Regions from separate parts of the Subtercola boreus genome, predicted to be linked through region 1. Evidence: predicted binding sites of a transcription regulator. Region 1 holds the regulator's gene; the other holds the start of a gene.
The links. Region 1 encodes HspR, which represses chaperone genes until heat shock. Its sites were predicted from a motif close to AAGTTGAGTCNNNNNGACTCAACTT; they were not measured.
Positions count from the first base shown of each region.

Region 1 (3,404 bases):
CTCGACGCCGTGAGCTCCGGGCAGGCCGACGATCTCGCTGCGGAGCGGCTCGGCGACCTGCAACGGGTCACCGCCGAATACGCCAACTACCGCAAGCGCACCGAAGCCAACCGTGAGGTTGAGCGGGAGCGCACCGTGGGTGACGTGGTGAAGATCCTGCTTCCCGTTCTCGACGACCTCGACCGTGCCGAGAAGCACGGCGATCTCGCGGACGGGCCGTTCGCCTCCATCGCGGGCAAACTCCGCACCGGTGTCGAGCGCCTCGGCCTGAAGCCCTTCGGGGCGGCCGGTGAGGTCTTCGACCCGAAGGAGCACGAAGCGATCTTCCAGCAGCCGACCGCGGGCGTCGAGGTGGCCACCATCGCCGACGTCGTCGAGACGGGGTACTACCTCGGTTCGACCCTGCTGCGGGCGGCCAAGGTTGTCGTCGCGGTGCCGAATGGCTAGCCAGGACTGGTTCGACAAAGACTTCTACAAGGTACTCGGTGTATCCAAAGACGTCTCTGCGGCCGACCTGAAGAAGCAGTACCGCAAACTCGCCCGGCAGTACCACCCGGACTCCAACCCGGGCGATGCTGCCGCCGAGGCGAAGTTCAAGGAGATCAGCGAGGCCAACTCGGTGCTCGCCGACGCTGAACAGCGCAAGGAGTACGACCAGATCCGTGCGATGGGTTCCGGTGCCCGCTTCACGGCGGGTGGCCAGGGCCAGTCGGGCGGTTTCGAAGACGTCTTCGGCGGAATGTTCGGCGGCGGCGCCGGCCGTGGGGGCAGTGCGGGCGGCAGTGCCGGTTCGAACTACAGCTTCCAGCAGGCCGGCTACGACGATCTGCTCGGTGGCATGTTCGGTGGCAACCGCGGCTTCGGCCAGCCGAGCGGCGGTTTCCGCGGCTACGGCGGACCGACCCGCGGCCGCGACGTCACGGCCCGCACCACGGTCGACTTCGTCACGGCGACCAAGGGTGACACGATCAAGCTGCAGACCGCCGAGGGAACCACCATCACGGTGAAGATCCCGGCGGGTGTCTCCGACGGGCAGAAGATCAAGCTGCGCGGCAAGGGTGAGAAGAGCCAGGACGGCGGCGAACCCGGAGACATCGTGCTCACGGTGGCTGTACGCAAGCACCCTGTCTTCGACCGCGACGGGCTGAACCTCCGGGTGAACGTCCCCGTGACGTTCGTCGAGGCGACGCTCGGCGCCACGATCGAGGTGCCGACTCTCGGGGGAGACCCCGTGAAGTTGCGTGTCGGTCCCGGAACGCCGAGCGGCCGGGTGCTCCGCGTCAAGGGCCGGGGCGTCGAGACGCCGAAGGGCACGGGCGACCTGCTCGCCGTCGTGCAGGTCGCCGTTCCGTCGCACCTGTCCGACGAGGCGCGCGAGGCGCTGTTGGCCTTCCATGCGCTCGAACCGAACGAGAACCCGCGAGCGGAACTGCTCGCGAAAGCACGGGAGTGAGCGCCACGTTCCGGATGATCGTGCCCCCGATCATCCGGAACCCTCACCCGCGCCCAGACTCACCACGACGACGAAGGAATACCCGTGCCACAGCCCGTCGATGAGAACGCGCCTCTCTTCGCCATCGCCGTCGCTGCCGAGCTCGCCGAGATGCACCCGCAGACACTCCGGCAGTACGACCGGCTGGGGCTCGTCAATCCGAGCCGAACGGCCGGCAAGTCGCGACGCTACTCGCTCCGCGACGTGATGCAACTGCGCGAGATCGCGCGGCTCGGCTCCGAGGGCATCACGCTCGAAGGGATCCGGCGCATCCTGGAGCTCGAGAACCTCAACCAGGAGCTCGCGCGTCGCGTACGCGAGCTCGAGTCGGCGCTCGCCGACGAACTGCTGAACCGCCCCGGGCGCCGCGTCTTCGCGGCCGGAGCCGAGGGCGAGATCGTGTCGTTGAAGAACGGCACGCGCAGCCAGCGCCGCACGGAGGTCGTGGTCTGGCGCCCCTGACAACCCGGGGGACGTGAACGGGCGTGCTGTCGAACCTTGCAAGAATGGGGGCATGACGAACACCCCCGCGCTCGGTCTGCTGCTCGACATCGACGGACCGATCGCGTCGCCCGTCTCCCGGTCGATCGCCATCCCGAGCATCCTTGCCGATCTCGTGACGCTGGCGGCGGCGGGTGTCCCGATCGCGTTCATCACCGGCCGCTCGGCGGACTTCGTGCTCGACGAGGTCGTGGCGCCGCTCCGGGCCGCGGGACTCGACGACGCGCTCGCCGGAGGGGGACGGATGTTCGTGGTCTGCGAGAAGGGTGCCGTCTGGTTCGCGATGGCTCCCACCGGCCCGCAGCCCGTCGAGATCGATGCAACGGTGGCGTTGCCGGGCGAGTTCCGCTCGCACATCCGCTCGCTCGTCGAGGCGCGCTTCAGCGACTCGATGTTCTTCGACGAAGGCAAGCGCGCGATGGTCTCGGTCGAGCAGAGGACGGAGCTGAGTGCGGAGGAGTACCGCCCGCTGCAGCTGGAGTACAACGAGGTCGCCTATGCGGCGCTCGTCGAGCGGGGGCTCGGAGCACGCTACGGCGACCGGGAGGCCCCGAATGCGGCCGGCGACATCCCGTTCCGGCTCGACCCCACGATCATCTCGACCGACGTGGAATCGGTCACCCTCGACAAGGACAGGGGTGCCGAGCGTGCGGTCGGCTTCTTCGAGGAGCAGGGTGACCTGCCCCTCGTCTGGCGTACCGTCGGCGACTCGCGGAGCGACTACAAGATGGCCGACTACCTGCACGGTGCCGGATACGAGGTGGCGCACGTGGACGTGCGGCCGGCCGACGGCATCCTCCAGAAGCCGTACCAGGTGATCGTCGAGGGTGACCTCATCCACGATGAGGCTGGAGCGGCGTTCCTGTCGTACTGGGTGCAGAAGCTCGGCCTGTAGGTCAGACCGAGGTGCGGGTGTTCCCGGCCCCCGCAGCGGCGCGGTGCAGCTTCGCGACCGCGCGTCGCTCCCGGTAGGTTCGGATCCGCCGCACGATCAGCCCCACGGAGAGCTCCTCGTGGATGCAGTACGCGATGATCAGCGCCACACCGCCGCCCGTAATGAACACCGTGCGGATCACGTAGCCCAGGATGTCGCCCTGCACCGCATCCGAGATGTCCATGCCCTCGGCGATGCTCACACACGCGAAGAAGATCGATGCAGAGACCGCCAGATGCGTCGCCAGCCCCTCGCGGATGCCGACGACCGCGAACAGGATGATGCACCACGCCGCATACCAGGGGTGGATGACCGGCGAAAGGATGACCGTGGCGGTGAACGCCAGGGCGAGGCGCATCAGCGGGTCGAGGTTACGTTTCGTGAGCATCACCCACGCCACGACGATGACCATGACCCCGATGGCGGCGAACTTGATGATGTCGGCGGGCAGTTCGCCGTCGAGGCCGAAGGCGCCGA
Region 1 is NZ_VFOO01000001.1:3,557,053-3,560,456, forward strand. Features, by position in the region: gene FB464_RS16645 (nucleotide exchange factor GrpE) at 1-447, shown strand, start outside; gene FB464_RS16650 (DnaJ C-terminal domain-containing protein) at 440-1,453, shown strand; gene FB464_RS16655 (heat shock protein transcriptional repressor HspR) at 1,538-1,954, shown strand; gene FB464_RS16660 (hypothetical protein) at 2,007-2,888, shown strand; gene mptB (polyprenol phosphomannose-dependent alpha 1,6 mannosyltransferase MptB) at 2,890-3,404, opposite strand, start outside.

Region 2 (3,404 bases), 2.0 Mb from region 1:
TGACATGGTTCGAGCCTAGCGAGGGCGGCTCAGTCCCAGTCGAGGTAGTCCTCAATCGCCCAGGCGGTCTCCCCAGCGCGCGTCTCGGGGAACCGGTGACCCCCGCCTTCGATCTCGACGACACTCACAAGCCCCGGGGCGGAGTCGCGCAGAGCCGTGCCGTTGGCCGGGGGAGTGACGTCATCGTCGGTCGCCTGCACAACAAGCACCGGAATGCCCTCGGCCAGCGCAGGCGCCCCGTCATCCACGCCCAGCAGCAGCACGCCGTTCACGCGATCGTGGTTCTCGATGGCAACGGTACGTGCAACCACTCCGCCGCTGCCGTGGCCACCGATCCACGCATGTTCGATGTCGAGACCGTCGAGCACGTCGACGACATCCTGTGCCGTGTCGGTCTCGATGCGCACCACGCGAAAGTCTGCTGCGGAGACAAGGTGGGAGATCGTCCCGAGGCCATCGAGGTCGGATCCCCGGTCGGCCACGAGCACGAGCGCAGGGCCCGTCCCTTCAACCGCAAATGCGAAGGATCGCTCGCCCGACGTGAATATCTGTTTCTCGCTCATTGCTCCCAATATACGAGAGCGCGCCGCCGAACCGGCGCACCTGCCCGCCCCCGCCTCTCACCCGGTCCGCCGCCAGATCTCAGCGACGAGGATGTCTCGGCGCAGCCATTCTCGCGAAGCCGTGAGTTTTGATCCTTTCCTGCTCACCGCGGGATCCGGATGATCTTTACCCGTCTCACCGCATCATGGCTAGATTCGTGGCATGGGGATCCTGACGAAGCGCAACGGAATCGGCCGGCTCGAGGCGTTCAGCGACGCGGTGCTCGCGATCGTCATGACGCTGCTCGTGCTGGACCTTCTGCCGAGCGGTGCCCAGTCGCCCGAGCAGTTGCTCGACCACTGGCCCACCTACCTCGCCTACCTCGCCGCCTTCTTCACGATCGGCATCATCTGGCTGAACCACAACGAGGAGCTGGCGCGGGTCTCCCGGACCACCCCTGTTCTGCTGGTTCTGAACCTCGGCCTGCTGCTCGGTGCCTCCCTCGTGCCCTGGCCCACCGCGCTCATCTCCGACGCCCTGACCGAGGGCGACCACGACGCCCAGTTCGCCGCCATGGTCGTCTTCGCCGTCGTGGCCGCGGTGATCAGCCTGCCGTGGGTCGCTCTCGACCTCTACTTGGCACGGCATCCGGAGCTGCTGAACACCGCCACGGATGTCGCGTGGATGCGGCGGCACGCGTTGTACTCGGCCGGCACCCTCATCGTCGCGGTGGTAAGCGTCGTCGTGGCGATCTTCTCGCCCCTCGCGGCCCTCGTGCTGTACCTCGTCGTTGCGGCGGCGTTCCTGCTGGCGCGGCTCTTCGAGCGCGAGGCGGCCGCGGCGCCGGACCCCGAGGCGCGGGAGCCCGCAGCGTCGGAGCCGACGGAAGACGACTGAGGTTGGCGCGGTCGGTGGCACGCCGCCAAATTTCTGCCGAAAAGTTGTTGGCACTCTCAGGGATCGAGTGCTAGCATTTTCTGCAGAAATTGAGTCACACCGACTCACACACGTGGAAGGGGAATCCTCATTATGGCAATGTCTTTTGATCCTTTCAGCGAACTGGACCGCCTCACCGGCAACCTGCTCCAGTTCCGCCCGGGGCCGAAGTTCATGCCCGTCGATCTCTATCGAGACGGCGACCGGTACATTCTGAACGCCGACCTCCCCGGCATCGACCCGGGCTCCGTCGACGTGGATGTGGACGGTCAGCTGCTCACCATTCGCGCCCAGCGCACCGCCGCGACCCAGGAGGGCGCGAAGTGGCTGGTGCAGGAGCGACCCAACGGCACCTACCTCCGCCAGTTCAGTCTCGGCGAGGGCGTCGCATCGGAGAGCATCTCGGCAACCTACGACAATGGGGTGCTGTCGGTGATCATCCCGGTCAGCGAGAAAGCGAAACCCCGCAAGATCCAGGTCGGCACACCTGACAGGGCCGCCGAACAGAAGACGATCTCCGTCTGACGGACGGCCGGGGGTGGAGTCTCCCACCTCCGGCCCCCCACGCGCAGGATGGGAGGTGTTGTGCGCGTGTATACAGCCGATTCCGTGTCGAAAGAGTCGGTCGATGAGCGGTTCGCAGAAATCGTCTCCGGCGATCAGGAACTCGTCGACCTCGCCTTCTGGATGATCATCCGCGAGAACTGGCCCTCAGTAGTGAAAACCGGCTGCACCACAGATCGCCCGGACCACCCGCGTCACCGCTCAGCAGCTCCCGGGGGCCCGAAAGGCGTGGTGCGTGCCTCGACGGTCGACCCGTGGACCAGGTCGCCCCCGCAGTACCCATAACCGCACTCAGAACGGAGGGAAGCGAGCTCGAGAACGGCTCGCTTCCCTCCGTCGTTCTCTCGGTTCGAATGCCTCTGCTCGAATGGGCGATGAGCGCAAGTTTCAGCCGAGGAGGGCTCGCAGCCGGCCCGGCTCTTGGTGTTCGGGTCGACTGAGACGAGCAGTCAGGCTGACTTGGGAATGCCCCGGTCGGCTGAGCCGCCGTCGGCACGGCGCCCGAACTTCTTCTCGTAGTACGCCCTGATCTCGGCAACGATGGCGCGCTCTTCAGCAGTGATGGGATCGGCCTTGCCTTCGGCGATCAGCCCCGCTAACACGCTGGGGCGCTTGGACTCACTCACGATCGGTACCTCCTAGGTCAATTCTGGGCGAGTGGTGACGGAATGTCCACATCTGGAAGATCGTCCCCACCGACGACGGACTCTGTCACGGCGACAATCATCTGTAATTCGGTCGCGGTTGCGTCGCTCTGCAGCACTGCAAGCGTTCGGAGCCCGAGGTCGCGGTCGGAGCCCACTCGCGAACGTGCGAGGTTCAGAGCCCATTCGGCTCGATCCCACCACTCTTGTCGCTCAGCACTACGTCGCGCAGTTCGCGCACCGACGCGGGCCGCAGCGAAGGCGACACCCGCACCGAGAAGCGCGAAGATTCCGGCGGCAGGCGGTCCGCTCCAGAATTGACGCCAGAACGGGTCGTCGAGTGTGAACGGGGGGAAGAAGCCTCGCGCGATCGCACCGATCGCTATGCCACCCAGCACCCAAAGGATCAGCGGGCAACGGTGAGAGCGACGTAACATGATTAGTACTCATCATACAGGTTGGGCTGCCAACGCGGGTCGTCTGATCTCAGCCAACGACCCTGCTAGCCTGACGAAATGGTTGACCAGCCGCTGCGCGACGAACTCGCCGCCTTCGTCGCCGAGCGCGACTGGGCCCAGTTCCACACACCGGAGAACCTCGCCAAGAGCATCGCGATCGAGGCCGGCGAGCTGCTCGAGTGCTTCCAGTGGGCTCCGGATGCTGCGCCCGACCGGGTGCGCGAAGAACTCGCCGACGTGCTGACCTACTGCCTGTTGC
Region 2 is NZ_VFOO01000001.1:1,591,256-1,594,659, reverse strand. Features, by position in the region: gene FB464_RS07480 (phosphohydrolase) at 1-6, opposite strand, end outside; gene FB464_RS07475 (alpha/beta fold hydrolase) at 30-563, opposite strand; gene FB464_RS07470 (TMEM175 family protein) at 766-1,440, shown strand; gene FB464_RS07465 (Hsp20/alpha crystallin family protein) at 1,573-2,004, shown strand; gene FB464_RS19755 (hypothetical protein) at 2,493-2,669, opposite strand; gene FB464_RS07460 (nucleotide pyrophosphohydrolase) at 3,203-3,404, shown strand, end outside.
Region 2: a site for HspR is predicted at 1,527-1,551, ahead of FB464_RS07465 (Hsp20/alpha crystallin family protein). Genes of this name have one in related genera too.